DNA from 4 places in the Pseudomonas sp. PB3P13 genome. Region 1 is predicted to be linked to each of the others. Evidence: predicted binding sites of a transcription regulator. Region 1 holds the regulator's gene; each other region holds the start of a gene.

Region 1 (3,616 bases):
GGCAGCCGTCCGGCCCAGGCCAATCTTTGGCGTCGTCTGCAACGCATCGGCCTCTCCGGCCCGTTGTCGCGCGACCTGCTCGAGCTGATTACCGGAATTGAAGAACCCCGTCAGGCCTGGCGCATGTTGCTGGCGCACCTGGCGCGCATGATCGTCACACCGGACGTCGAGCCGCTGGAAGAGGGCGGTGTAATTGCCATGGTCGGTCCTGCCGGCATGGGCAAAACCACCACGCTGGCCAAGCTCGCGGCCCGTTACGTGCTCAAGTACGGCGCGCAGAACATTGCCCTGGTGAGCATGGACAGCTACCGCATTGGCGCTCAGGAACAACTGAAGACGCTGGGGCGGATTCTCAACGTGTCGGTCACCCATGTCGATCCGGGCCAATCGCTGGTGCAGGCATTGGAGCCGTTGCTGCGCAAGCGTGTGGTATTGATCGACACCGCCGGCCTGCAGGCCAGCGATCCGGCACTGCGCATGCAACTCGAAAGCCTGGCCGGTCGTGGCATCAAATCAAAAAATTATCTGGTCCTGGCAACAACCAGCCAAAAACAGGTTCTAACCGCCGCTTATCATAGTTACAAGCGCTGCGGCCTCTCCGGCTGCATTCTGACTAAACTGGATGAGACGGCGAGCCTTGGCGAAGTGTTGAGCCTGGCGATCAGTCATGAGTTGCCGGTGGCTTACCTGACCGACGGACCGCGGATCCCGGATGATTTGCATCTGCCGCGCCGTCATCAACTGGTCAGTCGCGCCGTCAGCGTGCAAATGCAGGAAGAACCCAGCGAAGAAGCCATGGCTGACATGTTCGCTGACCTCTACCACAGTCCGACCAAGCGGGTTGGCTGAGGTGATAATGAACAGTTTTCGTACCTACATCGATGGTCTGCCATGCATTGTTCCGTTTGTGAACGCGCAGCCAGTAATGTGGCCTCCGTCTATGCAAGACAAGGTAAAGAAATAAAATGGGCAGCATGCATCCCGTACAGGTGATCGCGGTGACCGGCGGCAAAGGTGGCGTCGGCAAGACTAACGTGTCAGTGAACTTGTCCCTGGCTCTAGCTGAACTTGGCCGACGCGTCATGCTGCTGGACGCCGATCTGGGGCTGGCGAACGTCGACGTTCTGTTGGGACTGACACCCAAGCGTACGCTGGCCGACGTGATCGAAGGCCGCTGTGAGCTGCGCGACGTATTGTTGCAAGGGCCCGGCGGCATTCGCATCGTTCCGGCCGCGTCCGGCACCCAGAGCATGGTTCATCTGAGCCCGGCGCAACATGCCGGCCTGATCCAGGCGTTCAGTGATATCGGCGACAACCTCGATGTGCTGGTCATCGACACCGCTGCGGGTATCGGTGACTCGGTAGTCAGTTTCGTTCGCGCTGCGCAGGAAGTGCTGCTGGTGGTGTGCGACGAGCCGACTTCGATCACGGACGCCTACGCGCTGATCAAACTGCTGAATCGCGATTACGGCATGAACCGCTTCCGCGTCCTGGCCAACATGGCCCAGAGCCCGCAGGAGGGTCGCAATCTGTTCGCCAAGCTGACCAAAGTCACGGACCGCTTCCTCGACGTTGCCTTGCAGTACGTCGGTGCGGTGCCCTACGACGAAAGCGTGCGCAAAGCGGTGCAGAAACAGCGCGCCGTCTATGAAGCCTTCCCGCGTTCCAAGTGCTCCCTGGCGTTCAAGGCCATCGCACAAAAGGTCGATACCTGGCCGTTGCCCGCCAACCCGCGTGGGCATCTGGAGTTTTTCGTCGAGCGCCTCGTGCAACAGACCGCAGGACCCGTGCTATGACAGCTACCGGTTACAACCTTTACAAGAAGTCGGCACGTGACGCGCAGTACGAATTGATCGAGCGTTACGCGCCACTGGTCAAGCGCATTGCCTACCACTTGCTCGCGCGTTTGCCGGCCAGTGTTCAGGTTGAAGATCTGATCCAGGCGGGCATGATCGGCCTGCTTGAAGTTTCCACCAAATACGACGCCAGCAAAGGCGCGAGTTTCGAAACGTACGCGGGCATTCGAATCCGCGGCGCGATGCTCGATGAAGTGCGCAAGGGCGACTGGGCACCCCGTTCGGTTCACCGCAATACGCGCATGGTCAGCGACGCAATTCGCTCGATTGAAGCTAAAACCGGCCGTGACGCTAAAGATCATGAAGTTGCGGCCGAACTCCAATTGAGTCTCGACGACTACTACGGGATTTTGAACGACACCTTGGGTAGCCGTTTATTCAGTTTCGACGATCTGTTGCAGGACGGCGAACACGAGGGGCTGCACGAGGACGGCGCGAGTGCACACATGGAGCCGTCCCGCGATCTGGAAGATGAACGCTTCCAGGCGGCATTGGCGGACGCGATTGCCAATCTGCCGGAGCGGGAGCGGCTGGTATTGGCGCTGTACTACGACGAAGAGCTGAATCTCAAGGAAATCGGCGAGGTCCTGGGGGTCAGCGAATCCCGGGTCAGCCAGTTACACAGCCAGTGCGCGGCCCGTTTGCGGGGGCGTTTGGGGGAGTGGCGAGCGCGCTGAAGGCAGTGTGGGGACACTGCGAACGTGGCTGGTGTGGTGTTGAACCGCGCCGGTCGCGATCTGCTGTGCTCCAGACAGTCATCGAGTGTTTGCCGGATTGATTGAAGTGGCGCGTCCAGGTGCTGGGCGTGTTTAAGACTGCTTGGAGGTCGAATTGGACAAGAACATGAAAATCCTCATCGTTGATGACTTCTCAACGATGCGGCGGATCATAAAAAACCTGTTGCGTGACCTTGGGTTCACCAACACGGTCGAGGCTGACGATGGCACCACCGCCATTCCGGTTCTCAACAGCGGCAGCATCGACTTTCTGGTAACGGACTGGAACATGCCTGGCATGACCGGTATCGACCTGCTGCGCCACGTGCGCGCCGATGAAAAGCTCAAGCACCTGCCGGTGCTGATGGTCACCGCTGAAGCCAAGCGCGAGCAGATCATCGAAGCGGCCCAGGCCGGCGTCAACGGCTATGTGGTCAAGCCCTTCACGGCCCAGGCGTTGAAAGACAAGATCGAGAAGATTTTCGAACGCATCGGTTGAGAAACGGCGCCACGGGGGAGCTATGGACAACAACGAATCTTCACAGGGCGATTTCGAATCGACCCTGAAAAAACACGCGGTCGAATTGGTCGAAAGCCTTGAAAAAGGCAAGTTCGGCGACGCGGTGCAATTGATCCATGAGCTCAATCAGACCCGTGACCGCGGCCTGTATCAGGAAGTGGGCAAACTCACTCGCGAGCTGCACAGCGCGATTGTCAATTTCCAGATTGACCCGCACATGCCCCAGGCCGAGGAAGTGTCCCAGATAACAGACGCCACCGAGCGTTTGAGTTATGTGGTCAAGCTGACCGAGGCTGCGGCCAACCGCACCATGGACCTGGTGGAAAACGCCACGCCGCTGGTCAATGGTCTGAGCGATGAAGCGCAGGCGCTGAGCGCGGATTGGGGACGGTTCATGCGTCGCGAAGTCGGGGCTGAAGAGTTCCGCGAGCTGGCCCGGCGCGTCGACAATTTCCTGACACGCAGCAGTGCGGACAACCGTGTGGTGTCGAGCAACCTCAACGACATCCTGCTCGCTCAGGACT
Region 2 (3,616 bases), 350 kb from region 1:
TCCGGCAGGGGCCCACGGTAGCAGCGGCTGTCGCCCGACTCATCGAGGGTCAATGGACCGTTACTGTCCCAGGCGATGCGCACACCGTCGTGAAAACCTTCGACCTTGAACGGTTCGCCGGCCAGCAGAAAGCGTTCGCCATCACGCGGGATCATTTCGTCGAATGCGATGGTGGCGCTGTCCCGGTCAACATCGACCAGGTAGCTTTGGAAACGCTGAGTGCGCTCAAGAAACGTGATGATCAGTGGATCATGACTGTCTTGCAGCTGGCGCAGGTTGCCGGAGATTTCCAACGGTGTGCTAAGTACCTTGGGCGGCTGCGGCGCATCTTCCGCATTGAGGGCATTGGACACGGTTCATCAATCTCCAGACAAAATATGACTACGGCTGGCCAGTATATTGCCAGCATGTTGCGCGTCTTGGTAGGGCGAGGTCAGTAACAGGGTCAAGCCTGACTGAGCGGCCGAGGCTTCGCCAGCTTGGCGGTTGATCCGCGGGCATCATAAAGTGCTGGCGGTTCACCGCCGGTAAGGATTTTCAGCTGATTGGCGGTCGCCGCCTGCTGGACCAGAATCGACTGGCCATTGTTGCCGTTTGCGGCCTGACATTGAGCCAGAAGATCGGTCAGCACGTCGCTTTGCGCCAAGAGCTGATCGCCGATGCTCGACTGACTGGCGAGTTGCTCCAGACCACTGCGGTTGGTCGGCAGGTTCAGGCTGGCGAGGATTTCACTGCGCTTGCGGCCATGCTGTTCAAGCAGAATGATCAATGCCTGCTTCTGCGCCAGAATCTCTTCGAGCAGCGGCATGTCGCGACCGTGCAAAGCGAGAGATTCGGTTTGCAGCAATTCCAGCAAGTGTTGCGCTGTAGCAAAGTCGTCGGTGATCAGTTGCAGTAAATTAGTGTCGTGCATGGCTGGCCTTGGGTTTTAAGCGTCCAAAAGCCTGGCGCAGGCGATGGCCTAGCGCTGGGCTTCGAAGTTGAGCAGTTTGCTGGCTACACGGTTGCTGTCGACTTTATAGCTGCCATCAGCAATCGCGGCTTTCAACTCGGCCACGCGGGCTTTGTCTACGGCGGGCTGATCGCGCAGCTTGTCAGTGACCTTCTGCAACTGTTGAGCCTCATTGCTGAGGTGTACCGATTCCCCGCTCTTGGTGGCACTGGCCTGTTCGGCCGGGGTAGTCAGCGGCGCGGATTTGCCGGCTTCGGCAACGTCCTTGGTGGCGCTGGTACGTGTGGTGCCCGCAAGTGACGAGGAGCTGTTTAAACGGCTGAAATCAATGACCATGATTGGAAAAACCTCTGAGTATTTGGACGCTTGCCATGTTTTCGGCTCTCCCTTTGAAAACTTTAGGCTCATTTTTCAAGAAATGAGCCCGCACGCGCCTGCATTTCTCTGCATAGGCACAGTTTAGGGAACAGCCTCGGGCAACGCCACTTTTCACCGGCAGAGAATCCTACATGGACACTTCCACTTGGCCAGGCGCGGTGACTTGCGCCTTGATGACTCGCTTCGAGTTGAGGTTTTTTACGCGAATCTGCTCGCTCATGCCACCGTTGGCCATTGCCTCGCCGGGCATGCGCACGCTCAGTGTGCCGCTGCGGGCAGTAATAACCACCTGATCACCCTTGCGAATGACTTCCGCCTGCTCCAGGTGCACCAGCGTAATCACCTGATCGGCGACCATTGGTCGGGTCAATCTCTGTCCGATCGCCTGGTCCAGCGTGGTCAGATAGCCTTGGCTGATCAGGCTGATATCCCGCTCCCGCAGACCTACATCTTCAGGCTGGACGATGTCGGCGCGCCTTAACGGACGAGTGGTCGTCACAATGTCGCGAAACAGCCGGACTTGAGCAGGTACGAACACCGTCCAGGGTGACGAGCCTTCGCAGCGAACCTTGACAGTTACCCGTCCCAGCGGCTTGGCCGGACTTTCCAAAGACGCTGTCAATTCCTTGTCGCACATGGGCATGCGCAGCCTTGGATCGAGCTGGTTGACCTGGATCTCGTAGCGGCCCTGCGTTTGACTGGTTGCCAGATAGTCCTCTACGGTGAATTCAAGAAAGCCTTGGGTCACGCCGATAAGCATATCAGGCAAGGTGACCGGGTCAGCAAGGGCAGGGCTGCCAGCGTTGAACAGGCAAACGGCCGACATCGCACAGAGCAGTCTGCGCAACGTTGAGCGTCGGGAAAATGTCGGTTCTGGGTTCATACGGGTTAAAAAGCAAGCGCCGTGCCGTTTAGTGATGAATGTGCGTCGCAACACACTTAGAGCGTTGGTGTAGGAGTCTGGGCATGGCTGGTGTAATGGATTCGGTAAACCAGCGCACGCAACTGGTAGGGCAGAATCGCCTGGAGCTGTTGTTGTTTCGTCTGGACGGGCAGCAGCTGTACGGGATCAACGTGTTCAAGGTTCGTGAGGTGCTGCAATGCCCCAAGCTGACCCTGATGCCCAAGTCCAGTCCTGTCGTGTGCGGTGTGGCCAGTATTCGGGGGGCGACCATTCCGATCCTTGATCTGGCGATGGCGACCGGTGCGGGCGCGCTGAAAGATCAAAGCAATCCGTTCGTGATCATCACGGAATACAACACCAAGACGCAGGGTTTCCTGGTGCGGTCGGTGGAACGTATCGTCAACATGAACTGGGAAGAGATCCATCCGCCGCCCAAGGGCACCGGACGCGATCACTACCTGACGGCTGTGACCCGGGTCGACAATCAGTTGGTCGAAATCATCGACGTCGAGAAGGTGCTGGCTGAAGTCGCGCCAACACCGGAAGCGATTTCGGTGGGCGTGGTGGATGTTGAAACCCAGCACAAGGCGTTGTCGCTGCGGGTATTGACGGTCGATGACTCATCGGTGGCACGAAAGCAGGTCACGCGTTGTCTGCAAACAGTCGGCGTCGAAGTGGTGGCGTTGAACGACGGTCGGCAAGCGCTGGACTACCTGCGCAAACTGGTCGACGAGGGCAAGAAGCCGGAAGAAGAGTTCCTGATGATGATTTCCGACATCGAGATGCCGGAGATGGACGGGTACACCCTCACGGCTGAAATCCGCAGCGACCCACGCATGCAAAAGCTGCACATCATCCTGCACACTTCGTTGTCGGGCGTATTCAATCAGGCGATGGTCAAGAAAGTCGGTGCCGATGACTTTCTGGCCAAATTCCGTCCTGATGACCTGGCATCCCGGGTAGTCAACCGGATCAAAGCAGCAGATAACAGCTAGGGACCTTCTGTTCCTGGTGGTCAACACGATTTTGAGAGGCGGTATCTTTGTCTACGGGTAATTTGGATTTCGAACAGTTCCGGGTCTTCCTGGAAAAAGCCTGTGGCATTCTGCTCGGTGAAAACAAGCAGTATCTGGTCTCGAGCCGTCTCAACAAATTGATGGAGCAGCAAGGCATCAAGTCGTTGGGTGAATTGGTTCAACGCATCCAGACCCAGCCGCGCAGCGGTTTGCGCGAGATGGTGGTGGATGCCATGACGACCAACGAAACCCTGTGGTTTCGGGACACCTATCCATTCGAAGTGTTGAAGAACAAGGTGCTGCCGGAAGCGATCAAGGCCGCTCCCGGCCAGCGTCTGCGAATTTGGTCGGCGGCGTGCTCGTCGG
Region 3 (3,616 bases), 1.4 Mb from region 1:
TCCTGCGTGATCGTCGTCTGACCCACATGCAGGACGTCCATCGCTGCGAAGTAGGTGACAGCATGCGGGTCGGACGCATCGGCGGCATGATGGGCTCGGCCGAAGTGCTGCGCCTGGCCGCCGATGAAGCCGAACTGCGCGTCACGCTTGATCAATCGCCTCCGGCCAAGCTGCCATTGACGTTGATCCTGGCCCTGCCACGCCCGAAAATGTTGCGCAGAGTGTTTCAGACCGTGGCCGCCATGGGCGTGCCGCGCATCGTGCTGGTGAACAGCTATCGCGTCGAGAAGAGCTTTTGGCAGACGCCGTTTCTCGAGCCCGAGGCCGTTCGCGAGCAGCTGATACTGGGTCTGGAACAGGCGCGCGACAGCGTCCTGCCGGAAATCGTCATCGAGAAGCGTTTCAAGCCATTTGTTGAGGATCGTCTGCCGGGGATTGCCGAAGGCACGCTCGGGCTGGTCGGCCATCCCGGCAATTACCCGCCCTGCCCGCGCGGCCTGGACGAGCCCGTCACCCTGGCCATCGGCCCGGAAGGTGGCTGGATTCCTTACGAGATCGACCTGCTGGCCAGGTCCGGTCTGCAACCGGTGCAATTGGGCGAGCGCATCCTGCGCGTCGAGACCGCCGTGACTGCACTGCTCGCCCGCCTGTTCTGACCCGACCTTGATATAGACCCAAAGCCCTGTGGGAGCGAGCTTGCTCGCGATAGCGGACTGCCAGATAACTCAGTTGCTGACTGGCCCGGCGCTATCGCGAGCAAGCTCGCTCCCACAGGTTTCGGTATTGCCCACCCATTGGGGGGTGTCTACAGATTGCCCTCCGCCGGCCGATACAGCCTCCATAAACACCAACTTGTGGTCTGTGGGAGTTGCAGCATGTACGGATGGCTAGCCGAGAAACTGGGAAACGTCAGCGTTAATCGCAAACTGGGTATCGGCTTCGGTCTGGTGCTGCTTCTGACGTTATTGATCACCTTCACCGGCTGGACCGGTCTGAGCGAGGTGATGAAGCGCGGGGACAAGTTGGGTTTTATTTCCAGCCTCAATGACCTCAGCAAAGAACTGCGCATTGCCCGTCAGGCTTACGAGATGCATCGTGGCGAACAAGGCCCGGAGGCCGTCAACGAGCTGCTGGGCAAACTCGACAGCGGACTGAAGACCGCGCGCACGCTCATCGAGCAACCGTCCGACGTCGCGTTGATCGACCAGCAACTGGCTGCCGTCGCCGAATACAAACGTGCATTCGGCACGATGATCCAGGCCAGCGCACAGCGCGAAGACGCCCGCAGCAAACTCGGGGCGAACGCCGATAATGCGGTGACCAAAGTCGCCAATGTCGAGCAGTCCATGCTGCAAGGCGACAGCATTGCGCAGTTCAATAGCGTGGTCGATCTGAGCAAGCAGCTGCAGCAAGCGCGCTATCAAGTGCGCGGCTACACCTATAGCGCCAGGGCCGATGCTGAACAACCGGCACTGGACGCTATCGACGCTGCGCTGAAAACCCTCGGCAGCCTGACCACCAGTCTTCCCGAGCAGTACGCTGCCAACCTGCAACAGGCCGGCGAATCGTTGAAGACCTATCGCGCCGCCGTCAGCCAGTTCCGCGACTCACAAACAGCCAATGCTGTCGCCCTCAAAAGCATGAGCGCGCAAGGCGATATTCTGATTGATGCCAGCATGAAACTCACGGTTTCACAGACCGTCGTCCGGGATACCGACGCGGCCCGCGCCAAAAACATGTTGTGGTTGGCCACTGCCCTGGCGCTGGTGATCAGTCTGTTCGCGGCATGGTTCATCACTCGCCAGATCGTCACGCCGCTGAACGAAACGCTCAAGGTCGCCGAGCGTATCGCGGCCGGCGATTTGACGCACAACCTGACCTCCCAACGCCGTGATGAACTCGGCCAATTGCAGCGCGCAATCCAGAGCATGACGGAAGGCCTGCGCGTGCTGATCAGCGGTATCGGCGAGGGCGTCACCCAGATCGCCAGCGCTGCCGAAGAGTTGTCGGCCGTCACCGAGCAGACCAGCGCCGGGGTCAATAGCCAGAAGATCGAGACCGATCAGGTGGCGACCGCCATGAACGAAATGACCGCCACCGTGCAGGAAGTCGCACGCAACGCCGAAGAAGCTTCCGAAGCTGCCGTGGCTGCCGACCAGCAAGCCCGCGAGGGTGACAAAGTGGTCGGCGAGGCCATTGCGCAGATCGAGCGCCTGGCGCTCGAAGTCGGCAACTCAACCGAAGCCATGGGGCATCTCAAGCGCGAGAGCGACAAGATTGGCAGCGTGCTCGACGTGATCAAATCCGTCGCCCAGCAAACCAACCTGCTGGCGCTCAACGCTGCCATCGAAGCGGCCCGAGCCGGTGAGGCCGGGCGCGGTTTTGCGGTGGTCGCCGACGAAGTCCGCAGCCTCGCCCAGCGCACGCAGAAATCCACGGAAGAAATCGAAGAACTCATCATTGGCCTGCAAACCGGCACGCAGCAAGTGGCGACCATCATGGACAACAGCCGCAGCCTCACCGACAGCAGCGTGGAGCTGACCCGTCGTGCCGGCGGCTCACTGGAAAGCATTACCCGCACCGTGTCGGCCATTCAGTCGATGAACCAGCAGATCGCCGCGGCAGCGGAGCAGCAAAGTGCGGTGGCTGAGGAGATCAACCGTAGCGTGTTGAACGTGCGCGACGTCTCGGAGCAGACCTCTGCAGCGAGCGAAGAGACAGCGGCCTCCAGCGTTGAGCTGGCGCGGTTGGGGACGCATCTTCAGATGTTGGTGGGCAAGTTCAGGATCTGACCTGCACAGGACCGCAGATGGGGACCCTCTGCGGTCCCCGGCAGGGTCAACCTCCGACGCTGTCGAACCGATTAAACAAGCGATAAACAACGTTCAGCACCAAGCCAGATGTGACAACTACCGCACACAAAAATATTGAAACGAACGCAGTGAGACCGTTATATAAGGCGTCCAGGGCCACGGACGCGAACACAATCATCGGCAGCGCCGCGACTAAAAAATACAAAAGCGCTTTCGAATAAAAATTCTCGGGCAGTAACGCAAATGTGAATACCGAGGCGTGGATATAGTCAACAGGCAATTCACGCTGGGTGATGAACGAAAACGAACTCAGACCTAACAAAAACGTAATACCCGCCACTACGCCGGCCAGCAGTGCAACTACATACAGGCTCGTGTTAAACGCACTGACAGCGAAGGGAAAAAAATCAATTTTATTCGAAAGAATGCAGAGTGCCGTCAGCAGCAGCGCGACCAGCAAATAATGAACTTCAGACCACCTGAACAAAATCAACACGAGGACGTTGACCGGCCTGACCAGCAGCGTATCGACCCGACCCAAAGTCAATTGTCGAAAAAAACCCGTGATTGCCGAGCTGAAGAAACTAATGATCAATCCACCCAAAGCGTACGACATAAAAAAAATCAGCAGCCAGTTGGTATGATTTTTATCACTGTCGACTAATGAACTGATGACATCGAAGAAGATGAATTGCAGGCTATAGAGCGTCAACAGTGCCAAGACCGCACCCACCAGATTTATTTTATATCTGGCCTCTTCCTTTACCGCGTTCAAAACCAACGTAAGTATATGCATTTAACCC
Region 4 (3,616 bases), 2.4 Mb from region 1:
TGGGAAATAGCGTCAGCGCCGGTTTCGTTGGCGATTTCAATCAGGCGTTTGGCAATCAACGGACGAGCGATGGAAGTACCCAGCAGGTACTCGCCTTCATAGACGGTGTTGGCGCGGAACATCGGGAAAACGAAATCGCGCACGAATTCTTCGCGCAAGTCGTCGATGTAGATTTCTTTGACGCCCATGGCCTGAGCCTTGGCGCGGGCCGGTTCGACCTCTTCGCCCTGCCCGAGATCAGCGGTGAACGTCACCACTTCACAGTTATAAGTATCCTGCAGCCACTTGAGGATCACCGAAGTGTCCAGGCCGCCGGAATACGCCAGAACGACCTTGTTTACGTCCGCCATGCCATCACTCCACGGGGTTCTACGGAAAGCCGTCAAGTCTACCGGTCATGCGCAATAATTTACAGAGGCGCGACAGCTTATGACGACGAAGCGACAGAATGTGTCAATCGCGCGACGATGACCGGTCGGTCAGGACGTCTTAGCCGTGTTCGCCGATGCAGTGGTTTGCGGCGCCGCGGGTTCGGCAGGAGCAACCCGCGCCAGGTGCACATTGACCCGTCGGTTTTTCGCACGGTTGGCCGAACTGGTGTTAGGCACCAGCGGATATCGCTCGCCGTGAAAACGTACGGTGATCTGCGATTCCTGAATGCCGTTGGCCTTGAAAAAGTCCACCACCGCCAGGGCTCGGCGACGCGACAAATCGCGATTGGTCAGACGATTGCCGCTGTTGTCGGAGTGACCGTCAAGCTCGATGTGGTTGACCGTCGGATCGGCCTTCATGAACTCCAGCATCACTTGCAGTTGCGCCTTGGCCTGCGCGTCGAGGTCTATGCCTTCGCCTGGAAAACCGATCTGCGATTGTTTGACCTGCTCGAAGTTCTTCGGCAGCAATTTCGCCACGCAGCTCTGGTAATCGTTGAACGCCTTGTTGAACTTGACCGGTAACAGGCGCACTTCCGACACCCGGCCGTCACCCGACGCGCGCCGGATGACCGGGCTGCGTCCATCCATCAAGCCACTGATCAACCGACCCGCCTGCACCTGTGAAGTGTTAAACAGTACGTTGCCGCTGCCAATGTTCACCGAACCGAGATTGATGTCGCCGCGTCCCGGTTGCCACGGTGCCGCTGCCGCCAGCAAGGTTGCCGAGCCGCCTCCGAGCATCGCGTTGTAGGCCTTCAAACGAAACGTCGCCTGCTCGCCGGCACGGCGCACGAACTCCCCCGAACCGAAATCAGTGATCGGTTGCGTGAGGCGGCATTCGAACTTGTCCCCTTCGACCGTCCACTCGATGCTCTCCAGACGCGTCTGGAAAGTGAGCGCCATTGCGGGAAGGCTGGCAAACACACTGAGCAAGGCTAAATAACGCTGGCGCACGGGAGGCTCCACTGGCTTCTACAACAAAAAGACCGATACAGATGTTTACGGCATACCTGTGGATATCGGAAGCTTCCTGCAAAACTTGATAGCGAGTGCCTGGAAGAGTCTTTTCCGGTAGCATTCCCCTCAGTTTGACCCGCCTGGAATCCCCTCATGTCCGACCGCCTGACCCTGCTGCGTCCCGACGACTGGCACATTCATCTTCGCGATGGTGCCGTGTTGACCAATACCGTTGCGGATGTTGCGCGTACCTTTGGTCGCGCCATCATCATGCCCAACCTGGTCCCTCCGGTGCGTAACGCCGCTGAAGCCGACGGCTATCGCCAGCGTATTCTCGCTGCTCGACCGGCTGGCAGCCGTTTCGAACCGTTAATGGTCCTGTATCTCACCGACCGTACCCAGCCTGAAGAAATTCGCGAAGCCAAGGCGAGCGGTTTCGTATACGCCGCCAAGCTGTACCCGGCCGGCGCGACGACCAACTCTGATTCTGGCGTTACCAGCATCGACAAGATCTTCCCTGCCCTTGAGGCCATGACCGAAGTCGGAATGCCGCTGTTGATCCACGGTGAAGTCACCCGTGGCGATGTCGATGTGTTTGATCGCGAAAAGATTTTCATCGACGAGCACATGCGTGGTGTGGTCGAGCATTTCCCGACGCTCAAAGTGGTGTTCGAACACATCACCACCGCAGACGCCGTACAGTTCGTCAATGAGGCCTCGGCCAACGTCGGCGCGACCATCACCGCGCATCACTTGCTGTACAACCGCAATCATATGCTGGTGGGCGGGATTCGGCCGCACTTCTATTGCCTGCCGATTCTCAAGCGCAACACTCATCAGGAAGCATTGCTTGATGCCGCAACCAGCGGCAGCGAGAAGTTTTTCCTCGGTACCGACTCGGCGCCTCATGCCCAGCACGCCAAAGAAGCTGCATGCGGTTGTGCCGGTTGCTACACCGCCTATGCGGCGATCGAGATGTACGCCGAAGCGTTTGAGCAACGTAACGCGCTGGACAAGCTCGAAGCCTTTGCCAGCCTCAACGGCCCGCGCTTCTACGGTTTGCCGGTGAACACCGATCGCATCACCCTGGTCCGTGAAGAGTGGACCGCCCCAACCAGCCTGCCATTTGGCGAGCTGACCGTAATCCCGCTGCGCGCCGGTGAAAAACTGCGCTGGCGCCTGCTGGAGGAACACGCGTGAGTGAAGACCATTTCGACGACGAACAGGAAGGGCAAAGCGGCGGAGGTGGTTCACGCCACCCGATGGCCGAGCGCTTCCGTGGGTACCTGCCAGTCGTTGTCGACGTTGAAACCGGAGGTTTCAACTCTGCCACTGACGCGCTTCTGGAAATCGCCGCGACTACGATCGGGATGGACGAACAAGGTTTTGTGTACCCCGATCACACCTACTTCTTTCGCGTAGAACCGTTTGAAGGCGCCAACGTCGAGGCGGCTGCACTGGAATTCACCGGTATCAAGCTCGATCACCCGCTGCGCATGGCGGTGAGCGAAGAAACGGCGCTGACCGATATCTTCCGTGGCATTCGCAAGGCGTTGAAGGCGAACGGCTGCAAGCGAGCGATTCTGGTCGGCCATAACAGCAGCTTTGACCTTGGCTTTCTCAACGCGGCCGTCGCCCGTCTGGACATGAAGCGCAACCCGTTTCATCCGTTTTCCAGCTTCGATACTGCGACACTCGCCGGTCTGGCTTACGGTCAAACCGTGCTGGCCAAGGCCTGCCAGGCAGCGGATATCGACTTTGACGGCCGCGAGGCTCACTCGGCTCGCTATGACACCGAGAAGACCGCTGAACTGTTCTGCGGCATCGTCAATCGCTGGAAGCAGATGGGCGGCTGGGAAGATTACGACCACTGATATGTCGCGGTGCATTTAACAAATCGCACGCGTAAAAAAACCGGCTTCATGGGCCGGTTTTTTTATGCCTCGAACGTGCCTTACAGCGCAGCAGCGTTCTCGGTCAGGTAAGCCGCCACACCTTCGGTAGAGGCGGTCATGCCTTTGTCGCCTTTTTTCCAGTTGGCAGGGCAGACTTCGCCATGCTCTTCGTGGAATTGCAGAGCGTCGACCAGACGGATCAGCTCTTCCATGTTACGGCCCAGCGGCAGGTCGTTGATGATCTGCGAACGGACAACACCTTTGTCATCGATCAGGAACGCGCCGCGGAAAGCCACGCCGCCTTCGGATTCAACATCGTACGCCTTGGCA

What was found. Region 1 encodes FliA, which starts transcription of late flagellar genes. Its sites were predicted from a motif close to CTAAAGTTTNNNNNNNNNNNGCCGNTAA; they were not measured.
Region 2: a site for FliA is predicted at 1,327-1,354, ahead of flgM (flagellar biosynthesis anti-sigma factor FlgM). Genes of this name have one in related genera too.
Region 3: a site for FliA is predicted at 806-833, ahead of ACYZT1_RS02425 (methyl-accepting chemotaxis protein). Genes of this name have one in related genera too.
Region 4: a site for FliA is predicted at 1,451-1,478, ahead of ACYZT1_RS19870 (flagellar protein MotY). Genes of this name have one in related genera too.

Annotation. Positions count from the first base shown of each region.
Region 1 covers NZ_CM142702.1:1,938,768-1,942,383, forward strand. The annotation lists gene flhF (flagellar biosynthesis protein FlhF) at 1-849, shown strand, start outside; gene fleN (flagellar synthesis regulator FleN) at 966-1,796, shown strand; gene fliA (RNA polymerase sigma factor FliA) at 1,793-2,533, shown strand; gene ACYZT1_RS08790 (chemotaxis response regulator CheY) at 2,700-3,071, shown strand; gene ACYZT1_RS08795 (protein phosphatase CheZ) at 3,094-3,616, shown strand, end outside.
Region 2 covers NZ_CM142702.1:1,592,699-1,596,314, forward strand. The annotation lists gene ACYZT1_RS07095 (flagellar brake protein) at 1-353, opposite strand, end outside; gene ACYZT1_RS07100 (flagella synthesis protein FlgN) at 446-913, opposite strand; gene flgM (flagellar biosynthesis anti-sigma factor FlgM) at 962-1,288, opposite strand; gene flgA (flagellar basal body P-ring formation chaperone FlgA) at 1,458-2,213, opposite strand; gene ACYZT1_RS07115 (chemotaxis protein CheV) at 2,297-3,229, shown strand; gene cheR (protein-glutamate O-methyltransferase CheR) at 3,277-3,616, shown strand, end outside.
Region 3 covers NZ_CM142702.1:518,618-522,233, reverse strand. The annotation lists gene ACYZT1_RS02430 (16S rRNA (uracil(1498)-N(3))-methyltransferase) at 1-656, shown strand, start outside; gene ACYZT1_RS02425 (methyl-accepting chemotaxis protein) at 876-2,792, shown strand; gene ACYZT1_RS02420 (ABC-2 family transporter protein) at 2,839-3,609, opposite strand; gene ACYZT1_RS02415 (ABC-2 family transporter protein) at 3,610-3,616, opposite strand, start outside.
Region 4 covers NZ_CM142702.1:4,316,981-4,320,596, forward strand. The annotation lists gene ACYZT1_RS19865 (argininosuccinate synthase) at 1-350, opposite strand, end outside; gene ACYZT1_RS19870 (flagellar protein MotY) at 480-1,388, opposite strand; gene pyrC (dihydroorotase) at 1,545-2,591, shown strand; gene rnt (ribonuclease T) at 2,588-3,265, shown strand; gene ACYZT1_RS19885 (peroxiredoxin) at 3,346-3,616, opposite strand, start outside.